2 regions of the Advenella sp. genome follow, and region 2 is predicted to be linked to the other one. Evidence: riboswitches for the same ligand, from Rfam matches in the RefSeq annotation. Region 2 holds a riboswitch; the other holds the start of a gene.
What was found. Region 2 has a riboswitch for glycine ahead of gcvT (glycine cleavage system aminomethyltransferase GcvT). Riboswitches for the same ligand answer to the same signal wherever they lie in the genome.
Positions count from the first base shown of each region.

Region 1: another riboswitch for glycine. It lies ahead of ACTIKR_RS07105 (D-amino acid dehydrogenase); the one in region 2 lies ahead of gcvT (glycine cleavage system aminomethyltransferase GcvT).

Region 1 covers NZ_JBQEAU010000028.1:2,473-10,938, forward strand. Annotated here, with positions in the region: gene ACTIKR_RS07085 (acyl-CoA dehydrogenase family protein) at 1-150, shown strand, start outside; gene ACTIKR_RS07090 (tripartite tricarboxylate transporter substrate binding protein) at 277-1,218, shown strand; gene ACTIKR_RS07095 (nitroreductase family protein) at 1,730-2,329, shown strand; gene ACTIKR_RS07100 (Bug family tripartite tricarboxylate transporter substrate binding protein) at 2,589-3,548, shown strand; glycine riboswitch at 3,759-3,845, shown strand; gene ACTIKR_RS07105 (D-amino acid dehydrogenase) at 3,981-5,228, shown strand; gene ACTIKR_RS07110 (Bug family tripartite tricarboxylate transporter substrate binding protein) at 5,432-6,421, opposite strand; gene ACTIKR_RS07115 (methionine aminotransferase) at 6,454-7,596, opposite strand; gene ACTIKR_RS07120 (transporter substrate-binding domain-containing protein) at 7,667-8,446, opposite strand.
Region 2 covers NZ_JBQEAU010000006.1:45,385-53,850, forward strand. Annotated here, with positions in the region: gene gcvP (aminomethyl-transferring glycine dehydrogenase) at 1-2,592, opposite strand, end outside; gene gcvH (glycine cleavage system protein GcvH) at 2,673-3,044, opposite strand; gene gcvT (glycine cleavage system aminomethyltransferase GcvT) at 3,118-4,263, opposite strand; glycine riboswitch at 4,326-4,444, opposite strand; glycine riboswitch at 4,455-4,559, opposite strand; gene ACTIKR_RS02055 (GrlR family regulatory protein) at 5,022-5,354, shown strand; gene ACTIKR_RS02060 (NAD(P)/FAD-dependent oxidoreductase) at 5,568-6,770, opposite strand; gene ACTIKR_RS02065 (arginine/lysine/ornithine decarboxylase) at 6,763-8,466, opposite strand, start outside.

The DNA of each region.
Region 1 (8,466 bases), on a different contig from region 2:
GTGCAGATTCATGGCGGATCCGGTTATATTTCCGAATACGCGATCGAACGTTTCTATCGTGATGTACGCCTGTTCCGTCTATACGAAGGCACATCACAAATTCAGCAAATCATTATTGCGAAGGATCTGATTAAAGACGGTAATATCTGACTTGTAAGATCCTGCACTAATCAGATCAGACATCCAGACGCGCCATCTGAAATTATCCGCATTACTAAAAAACAGGAGACAAGTGTGATAAAACCAGGCAAGTCCATTTATACCGCCGCCATTGCTATGCTCATGGCAGGCGGTATGCAGTCAGCCCAGGCAATGTCCGAGGCAGCCAAGAACTTTCCTAACAAGCCAATCACAATCGTGATTGGCTATACGGCCGGCGGCTCAACCGACATTCCATTCCGGGTGCTGGCAGAAAACCTGACGGGTATTCTCAAGCAACCGGTGATCGTCGAAAACAAGCCGGGTGCCGGCGGTGTTCTGCCGGCCATGCAGCTGCACAATAAGAAGCCGGACGGCTACACCCTTGCCCAAACGCCAACACCGGTGTTCCGCCTGCCCTACATCAGCAAGATTGACTGGAACCCGGCCACCGATCTGACCTATGTCATCGGCCTTGCAGGTTATTCTTTCGGACTGGTGGTGCCGGCCGATTCACCGATCAAGTCGATGAAAGAATATATCGAGTACGCCAGAGAAAATCCGGAAAAACTCACCTATGGTTCGCCGGGCATTATGACGACCCTGCATATCACCATGGAGGCCATTGCCCAGGACGCCGACATCAAACTGGTGCATGTCCCCTATAAAGGCAACGCGGAGTCGCTCAAGGCCATTATTGGCGGGTTTGTCATGTCAGTGGCAGATACCCCGGCATGGGCGCCTTATGTAGAGAACGGCAAGCTGCGCCTGTTGTCTACCTGGGGTGAAAAACGCAGCAAAAAATTTCCTGACGCGCCCACCCTCAAGGAATCGGGCCTTAACCGTGTTCAGCTTTCTCCTTTCGGACTGGCCGTTCCCAAGGACACCGATCCGGACATCGTGAAAAAGCTTCATGACGCGCTCAAGCTGGCCATGGAAAAACCCAACTTTCGCGAAGCGCTGGAAAAATACGATATGGAACCGCTCTACATGAGCACCCAGCAATACACCGAGTTTGCGAAAAAAACCACAACAGACGAAGGCAAGGTGCTCGAGTCCTTGGGGTTCGAGAAAAAGTAAGCGCGCAAAGACAGAGGCGAGCGTTGTCCGGTACACGCCTGAACCAGTACCGGACAGCGCCTCACCCAATTGTGCGCATTGAGCGCGCTTGTTGATCACAATCAGGGGAAACCGCAACCGCTGCAGACCGCCGCAATGGGTCGGCCAAAAGCGTAGCGCTTTGCCCGCACCGCAATACGATTGACCAATTTACCCTTTATAGCTGATCCCACCCGCACGGGTGACGTCTGGCGCCTCACATTTCGTTGCTGCCCCTTCCGCAGGGCCCTGCCTGCCAGAGCACGCTTTTCACTGTCCCTTCTCAATATCCCCTGTTAACACCCCTTGGCGGTCCAAGCCCTTGTTCTGGTCGCACCCATCGTTCAAATATTTTGAACATACTCTACAAAACAGATGAAACAAACTCACCCTGCATTGCAGCATAATGTTGACTATGCAAGAACCGCAAGCAATTGCGGTATCTGAAAACAAACAACGATCATTGAAACTATTTTTAAAGGGTTTTACCATCATGTCCGCAAATGTTCTGCAGCACCTGAAAAACCGCCGTACCATCTACGCGCTGGATCGCGATGTCAAACTCAGCAATGACGAACTGGTCAGGCTGATTCAAAACACGATCAAGCAGGCGCCCTCTTCCTTCAATTCCCAGTCTTCACGCGCTGTCATCCTGTTGGGTAAACACCAGGACCGTGTCTGGGAAATTGCCAAGGAAACGCTCAAAGCCATCGTACCGGCTGACGCTTACCCGGCCACCGATGCAAAACTCAGCGGCTTTCAGGCTGCCTACGGCACCGTGCTGTTCTACGAAGATCAGGACGTAGTAACCGATCTGCAGGAAAAATTCGCTCCCTACGCCGAGAACTTCCCCATCTGGTCCGAGCACTCAACCGGCATGGCGCAACTGGCAGTCTGGACTGCGCTGGCTGAACACGGCATTGGTGCCTCGCTACAACACTACAATCCGCTGATCGACGATAAAGTCCAGGCAGAATGGGATATTCCAGCCAGCTGGAAGTTGCGTGCCCAGATGCCTTTTGGCAGCATCATCAACCCGGCTGGTGAAAAAGAATACATGGACGACAAGGACCGCTTCCGCGTCTTTGCCTAAACCACGTTTTTCTGTACTGCAGCGCCGTCTGCATCCGGCAGCCATTCCATCAAGCAGAACACCAAAATTGGGGAGATTGCCCCTTGCATCTGGGTATTGTTCCGCTGTGCAAAAGCCCGTCCAGTCTAGTCCTGCGGGCTTTTGTCATTTTTTGGGAGGCGATCGGATTTCCTTTTTTATTTCATCAGGAGAACGCTTATTCTTGACCAATGTTTGTTATCCTTTATTGGTTATCCAAATCTCATAAGGATTGATTCAAATGAAAATAAAAGGGACATCTGTTCTCGCGTACACCGCTCTTGCTGCCCTGATTCTGCCCATGGCGGCTCAGGCGGCGTGGCCCGACAAACCCATCAAGGTTATCGTTCCCTACACGCCGGGCGGCGCGACTGACACCGTAACCCGCGTTGTCATGCAGAAGCTGTCGGAAAGGCTCAAGCAACCAATCGTGATTGAAAACAAACCCGGCGCAAACAGTACGATCGGAACCAGCCAGGCCGCGCGCTCCAAGCCGGACGGGTATACGTTTGTCACTGTCCTGGCCGCCTATTCCGCCAATCCGCATTTATACAAGCTGAACTATAGCAACGAGGATTTCGTTCCGGTATCGCATATTGCCGACCTACCCCTATTTCTTTTTGTCAGCAAGCAAGTGCCTGCCAAGAACATGAAAGAACTGGTGGAATACGGCAAGAAGAACCATCTGACCTACGCCTCCAGCGGCACAGGTTCGAGCGCCCACCTGACAGGCGCCCACTTTGCCGATGAAGCCGGGCTTGAAATGACACACGTTCCCTATAAGGGCAGCGCACCCATTCTTGCAGATTTGCTCAGTGGCCGGGTTTCCATGGTCTTTGATCCAATCCTGGTGCCTATGAGTTACGTCAAGGAAGACAAGCTCAATGCGCTGGCAATTACGTCGGCCAAACGCTGGGAAGGTGAAGATGACATCCCCACCATGGAAGAAGCCGGCTTCAAGGGCTTTGTGATGAACTCGTGGACTTCGCTCATGGCCCCGAAAGGAACGCCCCAGGAAATCGTGGACCGCGTCTCATCGGAACTTGCCGAAATCGTCAAAGAACCGGATGTGAAGAACAAGTTCAGGACGGCTGGTTTTGTGCCCATCGGCGGCTCTGCGGCTGAACTGAGCGAACTCATTAAACGGGATTCTGCACTGTACGAAAAAATCATCAAGGAAAATAAAATTACAGTGCAATAGAACCGCGATCATACCGCCGTCGCCACAGCAACCCGGTTCACCCCACAGCGGGGTAACCGGTTTTTTGATTTCAAAGGCCGTGGACAAACGGCGGCATGACCCATTGCGTTGGCAGCTGACCGGCGTTTCCAGCATCCTCTTATTTACCAGACTAGGGTAAACCCTAGCTTGTTGTCTTACAGCAGGCGACTATCATATGCGTTGTCGACATACGTGTTTGCAGGAGAGTTCAGCCCTGCTGACGCCGACGGAGCAACCACCCCGGAAACTCTCAGGCAAAAGGACTGCAAATAACGCGACACTCTGGAGAGAGGCGCATGCGCCCACCGAAGGGGAACCGGCTTCATGCAACAAGCCGGTGAAACTCTCAGGTACCGTGACAGATGGGGTATGCAGATCGTGTGATTTGCATCACCGCTATCGGAGACGTTTATGTCACGTGTCGCCATCATCGGCGCCGGCATTACCGGCATCACCACCGCTTATACCCTGGCCAAACTCGGCTATTCGGTCACTGTCCTGGACAAAAACCGGGACGCCGCCATGGAAACGTCGTTTGCCAACGGCGGCCAGCTTTCGGCAAGCAACGCCGAAGTGTGGAACAGCACCGCCACCATCATGAAAGGACTGCGCTGGATCGGCAAACGCAACGCGCCCCTGCTGCTCAATCCGGCCTTCAGTTGGCATAAATACAGCTGGCTCGCCGCATTCGTACGCAATATCCCCAACCACAAGACCAATACTATCGAAACGACCAGACTGGCCATTGAAGCGCGCCGTCATTTGTACGCCATGGCAGAACAGGAGAACATCGATTTTGATCTGGAGCGCCGGGGCATACTGCACATCTATTATGACAAGGACAGCTTTGACAAGGCCTTAAAAACCAATGCACTACTGCAGGAAGGCGGCCTGGAACGCTATGCGGTCACGCCGGATGAAGCGCGATCCATTGAACCGACACTGACCGGGGACTTCTTCGCGGGCTTGTATACCCCATCGGACGCCACCGGCGACATTCACAAGTTCACCATCGGGCTGGCCGCAGCATGCCGCAAGCTGGGCGTGCGTTTTGTCATGGATACGTCGGTCACTCGCATTACCAGCGATCGGAACCATCATCAAATTTTCCATCAGCGCTACGACGATGTCCAGTCGGCCTATCTTGAAGCTGAGAATATTGTTGTTTGCGCCGGCACCGGCAGCCGGGCCATCGCCCGCATGCTGGGCGATACGATGAATGTCTATCCGGTAAAAGGCTATTCCATCAGCGTCCATCTGGACGACGCGGCCAGCCTGGCCGCAACGCCTCGGGTCAGCCTGCTGGATGAAGACGCCAAAATCGTTACCAGCTTTCTGGGTGATCGCTTTCGGGTGGCGGGTACGGCCGAATTCAATGGCTTTAACAAGGACATCCGCGCAGACCGGGTACAACCCCTTATCGACTGGACCCGCCGCCTGTTTCCCGAGATATCCACCCGACGCGTGGTGCCATGGTGCGGCCTGCGCCCGATGATGCCCGATATGATGCCGCGCGTTTGCCGTGGGCGCAAACCCGGCGTCTTCTATAACACCGGACACGGGCACCTGGGATGGACATTGTCTGCCATCACCGCCCAGATGCTGGGAGAAATGGTCGAAGCATCGGCGCAAAATCCCACATTGCAGCCGGCGTACTGAAACACAATTTGAGCGTGCGATATGCAGATCACCTGAACCTGCACATCGCCGCATTTACACCAGTATTTTTTGCAGAAAATCGCGGGCCCGGTCACTTTGCGGACGAGTAAAGAACGCATCCTTGTCCGATTTCTCGACAATGGAGCCCTCATAGCAGCGCCGGACAGGCGCCCGCCCGATAAGGCACATAACGATGTTGCCGTTTAATTTACCGAGACATTCGAGGTTTTGATAACCTGGGCCCATTTGACCGTTTCGCTCTGGATGAACTTGGCGAAATCGTCAGGTGAACCGCCGGCAGACTGGCCGCCCGTGCTTTCGAAGGCTTTTTGCACCTCGGGCTTTTTCAGAATATTGTTGAACGCCGTATTCAGTTTACTGATAATCGGTTCGGGGGTGCCTGCAGGCGCAATCACGCCCTGCCAGTTGTATGATTCAAAGCCCTTGAGGCCGGCTTCCTGCATGGTAGGCACATCGGGCAGCAAAGGCAGGCGCTTGGCGCTGGTAACGGCCAGTGGATGCACTTTTTTGGACTGGATGGCCGGCATGGCTGCGTAACCCATTTCAAACATCATATCGATGTGACCCGCCATCAGGTCGCTGCCTGCAGGAGCGCCACCCTTGTATGGAACGTGAGTCAGCTCCACTTGTGCGTCGGAGGCAAAGAGTTCACCCGACAGGTGGTGGGCACCACCGACACCGGACGAACCGAAGGTTAGTTTGCCGGGCTCTTTTTTTGCCAGCGCAATCAGATCGGCAACGGTTTTGACGTTCAGTTTATTGTTGACACTCAGGATCAGCGGGCTTTCTTCGATAAGAATCACCGGCGCCAGGTCTTTGGCCACGTCATATTTCACGTTCTTTGGCATCAGCGTAGGGTTGACCGACAGCGGCGCCAGATTGCCACTGCCGATTGTATAACCGTCGGGTTTGGCGCGAGCGACATAGTCTGTGCCAATCACGCCGCCAGCCCCGGCCTTGTTCTCCACCACAACGTTGGCCTTGAGCTCTTTGCTCAGTTCTTCGGCCAGCAGGCGCATGCGGGTATCGGCAAAGCCGCCTGCTGCGTAGGGAACGATAAACGTAATGGGCTTGGCGGGCCAGTTGTCCTGGGCTGCGGCAGTGGCCGACACGCCCAGCACGCCGCAGGCTGCCAGAACCGTACTGATGGTCAGTTTCTTGAAATTTTTCATAATGTTTCCTTGAACGAGATAACTGATGAATATCATAATTTGCAAAGACGTTTTGCACCCTCTTCCAGAGTGGCGTCATCCTTTGAAAACGACAGGCGGATGACGCCCAGATCGGTTCCATCGGAATAAAACGCCGATACGGGAATGGTTGCCACGCCGAATTCTTCGATCAGCTTGCGTACCAGTTGTACGTCGGACAAATAACTGAAGTGATGGAAGCGAGCAAGCATGAAAAAACTGCCCTTGCTCGGCAGAAGTTCGAATTTCGAATCTTTGAGTGCGTGGGCCAGCAAATCGCGCTTTTCCTGATAGATGGTGGACAGGTTCAGGTAATGATTGGGCGTCTCCATCATGGCCGCCAGCGCATACTGCATGGGCGTATCAGCGCAATACATGAGAAATTGATGAATCTTGCGTATTTCAGCCGTGATTGCCGCGGGTGCGACGCAATAGCCGATACGCCACCCTGTCACATGAAACGTCTTGCCAAAGGAAGTCACAACCACAGCACGCTCGCGCAGCCCGTCGTAACGGGACATGCTGCGGTGAATGTCCTGATCGAAGACCACATGTTCGTAGACTTCATCCGACAGAATGATGATATTGGTGTCTGCCACGATATCCTGCAGCGCGGCGATATCGGCGTCAGACAGCACGGCGCCGCTGGGATTATGGGGTGAATTGATGATAATCATGCGCGTGCGGTCATTGACGGCGTCGCGCACTGCGTCCCAGTCTATACCGTAGCCGGGCGGCAGCAGCTTGATGCCTACCGGCACGGCCCCTTGCAATTTGACGATAGGCGCGTAGCTGTCAAAACACGGTTCGAAATAAATCACCTCATCGCCCGGATGGATCAACGCCGCAATGGCGCAATAAAGCGCTTCACTGGCGCTGCCCATGACCGTGACTTCGTTGAGCTCATCATAACTGTGGCCATACAGCAGCTGGATTTTTTCAGCAATCTTGCTGCGCAATGGCTCAATGCCAATCATGGGAGAATATTGATTGTGCCCTTCGGACATGGCGTCGATCGCATGATCGATCAGTTCGGGCGCACACGGGAAGTTAGGCGCTCCCTGCGCCAGATTGATAGCCTGATGACGCTCGGCAAGATCACCGATGACGCTGAAAACAGTGGTGCCCACGGCGGGTAGCTTCGAACGGATCTGCATGATCGTTACCTGATAAACGGAATGAAAAAAACCGGCCGCCCGGGCCGGTTGCGCTTGCTGCGCTCTCGACCTATTTGGCGACCCAGTCGGCGTTGAAATATTTTTGGGTAAGTTTGCTTATCGTACCATCTTTCTTGAGGGCATCAATCGCGCCATCAAGACGCTTTTTAAGTTCATCGTCGCCCTTGCGTATACCGAAACCGGTACCAACACCCAATACCGAGCTATCGTCAAGCGGTGCGCCCGTGATCTCGTAGTCCTTGCCTGCGGGCTTTTCCAGAAAGGCACTCACCGCGCTTGGCGTTTTCTGCACAGCCGCCTGGATACGATTGCTTTGCAGATCCTGATAAATCTGATCCTGTGAGGCGTATGAGACGATTTTTACACCCTTGGATGCCCAGTGTTTTTTGACGAAGGCTTCCTGCGCCGATCCCTGCAATACCCCTACAACGGTGGATTTCAGACTTTCCGGCGTGGCCTGCAAGCCCGATCCTTTTCTGGCAATCAGCTGGCTTGGAACATCGTAGATGGGCACCGTGAAGTCTATGACCTTCTGGCGCGGCTCGGTAATATTCATCGCCGAGTTGATGTAATGAAATTTACGTGCATTCAGTGCTGGGATCAGCCCGTCAAAGCTGGTCTCGACCCATTCGCACTTGGCCTGCAGCTGGGCACAGACCGCATCATTGAGCTCGACGTCAAAACCAACCAGCTTGCCGTCGGGCGTTTTGCTTTCAAATGGCGGATACAGGGCTTCGACGCCCACTTTGAGCACTTCCTGAGCAAAGGCAGGTGCGCCAAACGCGCTAACGGCCAGTACGCCTGCCGCGATAAGGGTTTTGATATTCATAGCTTGCCGACCTTAAAATA
Region 2 (8,466 bases):
CTTCAGGCTTTCCGATTCGGTCGGTTCAACCATCAAGGTGCCGGCCACCGGAAAACTCATGGTTGGCGCGTGAAAGCCATAGTCGACCAGGCGCTTGGCCACGTCATCTACCGTAATACCGCAAGCGTCCTTGATGGGGCGCAGATCCAGAATGCACTCATGGGCCACGCGACCGTTACGACCGCTGTACAGGACCGGATAATGCGGCGCCAGGCGAGTAGCAATATAGTTGGCATTGAGCAGCGCAACTTCGGTGGCGCGCTGCAAACCGGAAGCACCCATCAGTGCGATATACGCATAGGAAATAGGCAGAATGCTGGCCGAACCAAATGGCGCCGATGACACCGGACCGGGGCGCCCGGCCGCATCGGCTGCGTCAGGCTTGCCCTGCTCGTTCAATACACCCGGCAGATACGGCGCCAGATGCGCACGCACGGCAACCGGGCCCACACCCGGTCCGCCGCCGCCATGCGGAATGCAGAAGGTCTTGTGCAGATTCAAATGAGACACATCGGAACCGAAGCTGCCAGGCTTGGCCAGCCCGACCATCGCATTCATGTTGGCGCCGTCCAGATACACCTGGCCGCCAGCCGCATGAACCAGATCGCAGATCTGTACAACGGCTTCCTCGAACACGCCATGGGTGGATGGATACGTGATCATCAGCGCAGCCAGGCGATCGCCGGTCTGCTCGATTTTGCGCTTCAGGTCTTCCACATCCACGTTGCCATTGCTGTCAGAGGCGACCACGGTCACCGACATGCCGGCCAGATTGGCCGATGCCGGATTGGTGCCATGGGCCGAGGCCGGGATCAGGCACACATCGCGCTGGGTCTGGCCATTGGCCTGGTGATAGGCACGAATGGCAAGCAAGCCGGCATATTCGCCCTGCGCGCCGGAATTGGGCTGCAGGCTGACCGAATCGTACCCGGTAATCTCGCACAGGGCGGCCGACAGGCGGCCGACCAGTTCTGCATAGCCGGTGGTTTGCGCAGCCGGTGCGAACGGGTGAATATTTGCGAACTCCGGCCAGGTGATGGGAATCATCTCGGCAGTGGCGTTCAGCTTCATGGTGCATGAACCCAGCGGAATCATGCTGCGATCCAGCGCCAGGTCCTTGTCGGCAAGGCCGCGCAGGTAGCGCAACATGTCGGTTTCGGAATGAATGCTGGAAAAAATCGGGTGCGACAAAATGGCCGACTGGCGCGCCAGGGTGACCGGCACGAAGGTGTCTTCGCCGGCGTTAAGCGCGGCAACGTCAACCGCAGGCGCACCGGCGGCCTCGGTCAGGACATTGGCCAGCGCCTGCAGGTCTGCCAGGGTGACCGTTTCGTCCATAGACAGGGCGAACTGCGTCTCGGATACCCAGCGCACATTGATCTGCGCTGCGTCCAGCCCGGCACGCAGGGCCTGGCCGTGCTTGGTCTGTACCAGCAGCGTATCGAACCAGGTCTCGTTCTGTACTTCATAACTGGCAGACTGCAGCAGGGTGCGCAGCAGGGTCGTGGTCACATAGGTGCGCTGGGCAATGCGCCGCACGCCCTTGGCGCCGTGATAAACGGCGAACATGCTGGCCATCACGGCCAGCAGCACCTGCGCAGTACAAATATTGGAAGTCGCCTTCTCGCGACGGATATGCTGTTCACGGGTTTGCAGCGCCAGCCGCAAGGCCGGCTTGCCCTGCGCATCCTTGGAGACGCCAACCAGGCGTCCCGGCATGCTGCGCTTGAAAGCATCGCGGCAGGCCATGAAACCGGCATGCGGGCCGCCGAACCCAAGCGGCACGCCAAAGCGCTGCGCAGAGCCCACGGCAATATCGGCGCCCCACTCGCCCGGCGCTTTCAGAATGGCCAGGGCCAGCAGGTCGGTGGCAACCGCTACAACGGCGCCTGCGGCATGGGCGTCGGCCGCCAGCTGCGTATAGTCGCTCACGCCCCCCAGGCTGTGCGGGTACTGCAGCAGCACGCCAAAGCACTCGGGCAGGCCCGCGGCTTCATCGGCAACCAGCACCGTGATGCCCAGCCCTTGCGCACGGGTTTTGACAACCTCGATGGTTTGCGGATGGCAATGTGAGGACACAAAGAAAACATCGCTTTTTGACTTGGCAGAGCGGCGCGCCAGCGTCATGGCCTCGGCCGCGGCCGTGCCCTCGTCCAGCAGGGACGCATTGGCAATATCCAGGGCCGTCAGATCGGTCACCATGGTTTGAAAATTGAGCAGCGCCTCAAGCCTTCCCTGGGAAATCTCGGGCTGATAAGGCGTGTAGGCCGTGTACCAGGCAGGGTTTTCAAGAATATTGCGCAAAATCACATTGGGCGTCAGCGTGCCGTAATAGCCCTGGCCAATGTAGTTTCGATAAACCGCGTTTTTCTGTGCAATGGCGCGTAATGAAGCCAGCATATCGGCTTCGCTGCGTGGCCCGTCCAGCGCCAGAGGCGCGCCATTGCGAATACGGGAAGGAACAATCTCGTCAATCAGTTCGTCCAGGCTCTCGGCGCCAATGACAGACAGCATCTCTGCCTGCTCGGCCTCAGATGGCCCAATATGGCGTCCGACAAATTCCTGGGACGTCGCTTCGTGTGTGTGCAACATAATCTGGGTAATCCGGTGGTAATCAGTCATGCCGCTGCTGCCGTGCATTCAGCGCGAATGCGGGCAACGGCGGCTCAGGTTCAGGCCTGGGCTTCGTAGGCAGCTGCATCCAGCAGCTTGTCGGCGTCGGCCGCATTGGCGGGCTTGATTTTGAATATCCAGTTGGTATAGGAGTCTTCGTTGACCAGGTCAGGCTGCGCTTCCAGCACATCGTTGAACGCGACAATTTCGCCATCGACCGGTGCGTAGATGTCCGAAGCGGCCTTGACCGACTCGACCACGCCGGCAGTATCGCCCGCCTTCAATTGCGCGCCCACCTGGACGTCGCCCACGTAGACCAGATCCCCAAGCTGTTCCTGGGCATTATCAGTGATGCCGACAACGAACACGTCGCCTTCGGCCAGGACCCACTCATGCGAAGGGGTGTATTTACGATCGGTAGGTAATTTCATTCAAGACTCCTGGAAGAGGAAAATGACCACGTTGCACACGGTCATATAGTATCAAGGTTTATGTGACGGTTTTCTATTTCTGTGCAGGAACAACGGCCTTGCCGTTGCGCACGAAAGGCAGCGCGGTAACTGTGGCAGGCACCCACTTGCCGCGAATATCCACGTCAACGGCATCGCCAGCTGCAACGCCCTGGGGCAGACGGGCAAACGCCACGGACACGCCCAGCGTGGGCGACATGGTGCCGCTGGTCACTTCGCCTTCGCCCTGCGCGGTGCGTACCCGCATATGCGCACGCATCACGCCGCGCTCATTGAGTTTGAGGCCGGTAAATACGTTCTTGCGCGGTGCAGACTCAATGGCCTGGCGGCCAATGAAGTCGCGCTGGGTATCGGTCAGGCTGACTGTCCAAGTGAGTGCAGCCTGTGCCGGCTGGGTCTGCTCGTCCATATCCTGGCCGTACAGGTTCATGCCGGCCTCAAGGCGCAGCGTATCACGCGCGCCCAGGCCACAAGGCGCCACGCCCGCTGCAACCAGCTGGTGCCACAGAGGCTCGGCCTGCGTGGCTGGCAACACAATTTCGAAACCGTCTTCGCCGGTATAGCCGGTGCGGGCCACCAGCGTGTCATTGCCGACACTGGCCGCGAAAAACGCCTTGAGCGGTTCGGTCGCCGCCTGCCATTCAGGATGGATCTGCCAGACCAGTTCACGCGCTTGCGGGCCCTGTACGGCAATCATGGCCAGATCGCGCCGGGGGGTGATGATGACATCCAGCTTGTGCTCGCTGACCACGCGCTGCATCCAGTCAATATCCTTTTGCGCGCAACCGGCGTTCACGACCACACGCCAGCGGTCATCATCGAAAAAGTAAACGATCAGGTCGTCAATCACCCCGCCTTCGGGGTTCAGCATGCAGCTGTAGAGCGCCTTGCCGGAAATGGCCAGCTTGGCCACGTCGTTGGCCAGCAGCAGGCTCAGGAAGCGCCGCGCCTGCAGGCCGGTCACATCGACATTGAGCATATGGGAGACATCGAACATGCCCGCTTTCTGGCGTACGGCATGGTGTTCGGCCAGTTGCGAGCCGTACGAAATAGGCATTTCCCAGCCGCCGAAATCGACCATTTTGGCACCTGCGGCCTGGTGGGCCGCGAACAGGGGCGTGCGATTCAGTTCAGTGGGGGGAGCGCTTGCCGCAGTTGGAGGGGTTGTCTGTGTAGACATGCTTGCACCTGTTGAAAAGGATTGAAGGTCGCAGCGCACAGGTTTCACCATGAAACCGGCGCTTGTCGCCCTCTGTCCTTTTGCCTGAGAGTTGTAGCGCGCTTTGGGCTGGCCTGATGGCGCAGCACAGCGCGTTTCCCCTTCGGCGCCTTAATGAAAAGGTCTCTCCAGAGTGCCTTACCGGCCGGGCCGGTGATTGTGCGGTACATGGACCTGAGCGATTCCGGGCGAATTGCGCCTTCGGTGGCAACATGACGGGCCAGTGGCCGCCTGCTGCTCTCTCCCACGACAATTTGAAAGCATGCGAAAGGATACAGGCAAACGGCAAAAAAATCCATTGTGACAACCCCGATATCCAATTTTTTACCGCCGCTGCGCTGCTGCCGGAAACGCTTGGCCTGCTTATTTAACAAGCGCACGAGTTAACAGATGTTAGCTGCCGTTATAGCATTGTTATCATAACAATACGAACTGTTACATCTTATAATTTCAATTAAATAATTCTTTGGAAAAGAGATAGAATACACTTGACCACAAGCAATTTGTCACCCGTGCGGCAGTACCCTCACACACGAGTGTCATCATGTTGCGGTACACTAGCCATCCGCTGGTGAACGTCAGCATAAAACACAACAATATCAGATACAGAACACACGTTTTCATTAGCAGCTTCATTAGCGAGCGGGTCTATTCCAGAACCGCTCGCCACTGCAGTCAGCATCAAGCGCCCTAGTGGCAACTACATAAGGAGTACTATTATGGATAACGGTTTCTACGCAACAGTGATCGCAGATTCCAAAGCCCACGCCGGAGTGACGGTCGTAGAAGACAACAAGGTCCGGGGGGGCGATGCCCATTACTTGTATTCAGGCACCATCCAGTCCGACGGCAACGATGAAATCGTCGCCAACCTGAAAATCAAGGCATATACTGCGGTTGACCAGTCTTTCGGCACCGACGAAAACAGCTTTGAATTGTCCCTGATGGGCAGTAAAACCGATACCGGCTTTCGCCTGACTGGCTATTCACCCAGCGGTCGTGAAATCGTGATCGATGCCCGGAAAATCGCCAATATTGACCTGGGCTTCTAAACGGGTCGTCCAGGGCTGACCGGGCCGGCATTCACATTCTTATAATTTATACAGCGGTCGCCACACATGGCCGCCCGCCGGACCGGTACCCTGCCTGAACACTTTTATCTGAACCCACTGTTGTCATTGCCATTTGAAAATATCGCGGCAGCGCCGCCGCATAACAACACATGATGACCAGCGCCACCTTCGACTAGCCAACCCCGCATTACCTCACGTTGACAGGGCGCGGCCGCAGGCCATCGCAGACGCCCAGGCCCACTGAAAGTTGTAACCCCCCAGCCAGCCGGTCACATCGACCACCTCACCAATAAAATACAGTCCCGGCACGTTGCGTGCCTGCATGGATTTCTGGTCCAGCGCGCGCGTGTCCACGCCGCCGCGCATCACTTCGGCCTTTTTGTAGCCCACGGTTCCGGAAGGCGTCAGGGTCCACGGTTGCGCACTGTCTGCCAGTTGCATCAGCGGCTTGTCGGCCGTATCGGCCAGCCGCTGTGCCGGCAGCATGCCCCGGTATTGCAGCCAGTTCTCGGCCAGCCGACGCGGCCAGACTTCGCTCAGAGCATGCACCAGGCTTTGCCTGCTACCCTTCTTGCGCTGCACCAGCTCCTGCGCCAGTTGCCGGCCCGGCAGCAAATCAATGTGGATCGGCGTATCGGGTTCCCAATAGCTGGAAATCTGCAGGATTCCCGGGCCCGACAGGCCGCGGTGGGTAAACAGCAGGTCTTCATCGAAGTGCCCTCTGCGCTTGCCTTGCCCCGTCTCCAGCCTGGCCGGCACCGCCAGCCCCGAGAGCTCGGCAAACGGCTTCCAGCTTTGCTGATCGAAGGTCAGCGGAACCAGCGCGGGGCGAGGCTCAATGATTTTCAGCCCGAACTGGCGCGCCGCCTTCAGTCCGAAATCGGTCGCGCCCAACTGGGGAATGGCCATGCCGCCGGTTGCGATCACCAGCTTATCGGCCGTCAGCATCCCATTCTGGGTCTGCACCGTAAAGCGCCCATTTTCCTGGCCAATCGCGCTCACGGTCGCTTGCATGCGCCGCTTCACGCCGCCCTTTTCGCACTCGGCCACCAGCATATCGATAATCTGCTCGCTGCTGTCGTCGCAAAACAGCTGGCCCTTGTGCTTTTCATGCCAGGCAATGCCATGGCTGCGCACCAGCGTCAGGAAGTCTTCTGGCGTATAGGCAGACAGGGCCGATCGACAGAACGCCGGATTGGCGGACAGAAATTGCTGCCAGGTGGTGCCTATATTGGTGAAATTGCATCGGCCGCCACCGGAGATCCGGATTTTCTCCGCCAGCCGGCTGGCATGATCCAGCAGGACCACCCGCTGGCCACGCTGGCCAGCCACCGCCGCGCACATCAGGCCGGCAGCACCGGCGCCGATGATCACGACATCAACAGATTCACTCATCCAGTCTCAGGCAGTCCACGTAGAAAAAGTGACGACCATCCTCCTCGACCACATGACCCAGGCCATGGATAAAGGTTTCGAAGCCTGGAAATTTCGCGTTGAAACCGCGCGCAAATTTCAGATACTCCACAATGGTCTTGTTAAAGCGCTCGCCCGGAATAAGCAGCGGAATACCCGGCGGATACGGCGTGAGCAGCACCCCGGTTACGCGGCCTTCAAGCTCGTCCAGCGGGACACGCTCGACCTCGCGGTGCGCCATTTTGGCAAACGCATCCGAAGGCTTGAGCGCCGGCACCATATCAGACAGATAGACTTCGGTCGTCAGGCGCGCCACATCGTTCTCGCTGTAGGCTTCATGAATTTTCTGGCACAGATCGCGCAACCCCATGCGTTCATACTGTTTGAAGTCGGCGCAGAACTCGGGCAGGATGCGCCACAGCGGCGCATTGCGATCGTAATCATCCTTGAACTGCTGCAGCGCCGTTACCAGCGTGTTCCAGCGGCCCTTGGTGATGCCAATGGTAAACAGGATGAAGAACGAATACAGGCCGGTTTTTTCCACCACAATGCCATGCTCGGCCAGGTATTTGGTCACCAGCGCCGCAGGAATGCCGCTGTCTGCAAAGTTGCCGTCGATATCCAGTCCCGGCGTAATAATGGTCGCCTTGATCGGATCCAGCATATTGAAGTTCTCGGCCAGATCGCCAAAACCGTGCCACTCGTCACCCGACTCGAGTACCCAGTCTTCCTGAAGACCGATGCCTTCGGAGACCAGACGGTTTGGCCCCCAGACCTTGAACCACCAGTCATTGCGGCCGTATTCCGAGGCCACCTTGCGCATGGCCCGGCGAAAATCCAGGGCTTCGCGAATACTCTCGGCAACCAGCGCGGTGCCACCGGGCGGCTCCATCATTGCGGCCGACACATCGCAGGACGCAATAATCGCGTACTGCGGCGACGTAGAGGTATGCATCAGATACGCTTCGTTGAAAATATTGCGATCCAGTTTGCGGGTCTCGGACTCCTGCACCACGATCTGCGACGCCTGGGAAATACCGGCAAGCAGTTTATGTGTGGAGTGCGTGGCAAACACCATTGCGTCCTGGCTGCGCGGCCGGTTCGGGCCGATCGCGTGCATATTTGCATAGAACTCGTGGAAGGCCGCATGCGGCAACCAGGCTTCGTCAAAATGCAGCGTATCAACGATACTGCCCAGCTTTTCCTTGATCGTTTCCACGTTGTAGATCACGCCATCATAGGTGCTTTGCGTGAGCGTCAGAATGCGCGGCGTCTTGTTCTTGAGCTTGCGGGCAAACGGGTTGGCTTCGATTTTCTTCTGTATGTTTTCGGGGTCGAACTCTTCGAGCGGGATCGGACCGATAATACCCAGGTGGTTGCGCGTTGGACGCAGAAAAACCGGTATTGCACCTGTCATGGTAATGGCGTGCAGGATCGATTTATGACAATTGCGATCAACCACCACCACGTCATCGTTGGCCACGTTGGCGTGCCACACCACCTTGTTGGAGGTAGAGGTGCCATTGGTCACGAAATAGCAATGATCGGCATGAAAGATACGGGCGGCGTTGCGCTCTGACTGGGCCACCGGGCCGGTATGGTCCAGCAACTGGCCCAGTTCCTCGACCGCATTGCAGACGTCAGCGCGCAGCATGTTTTCACCGAAGAACTGGTGAAA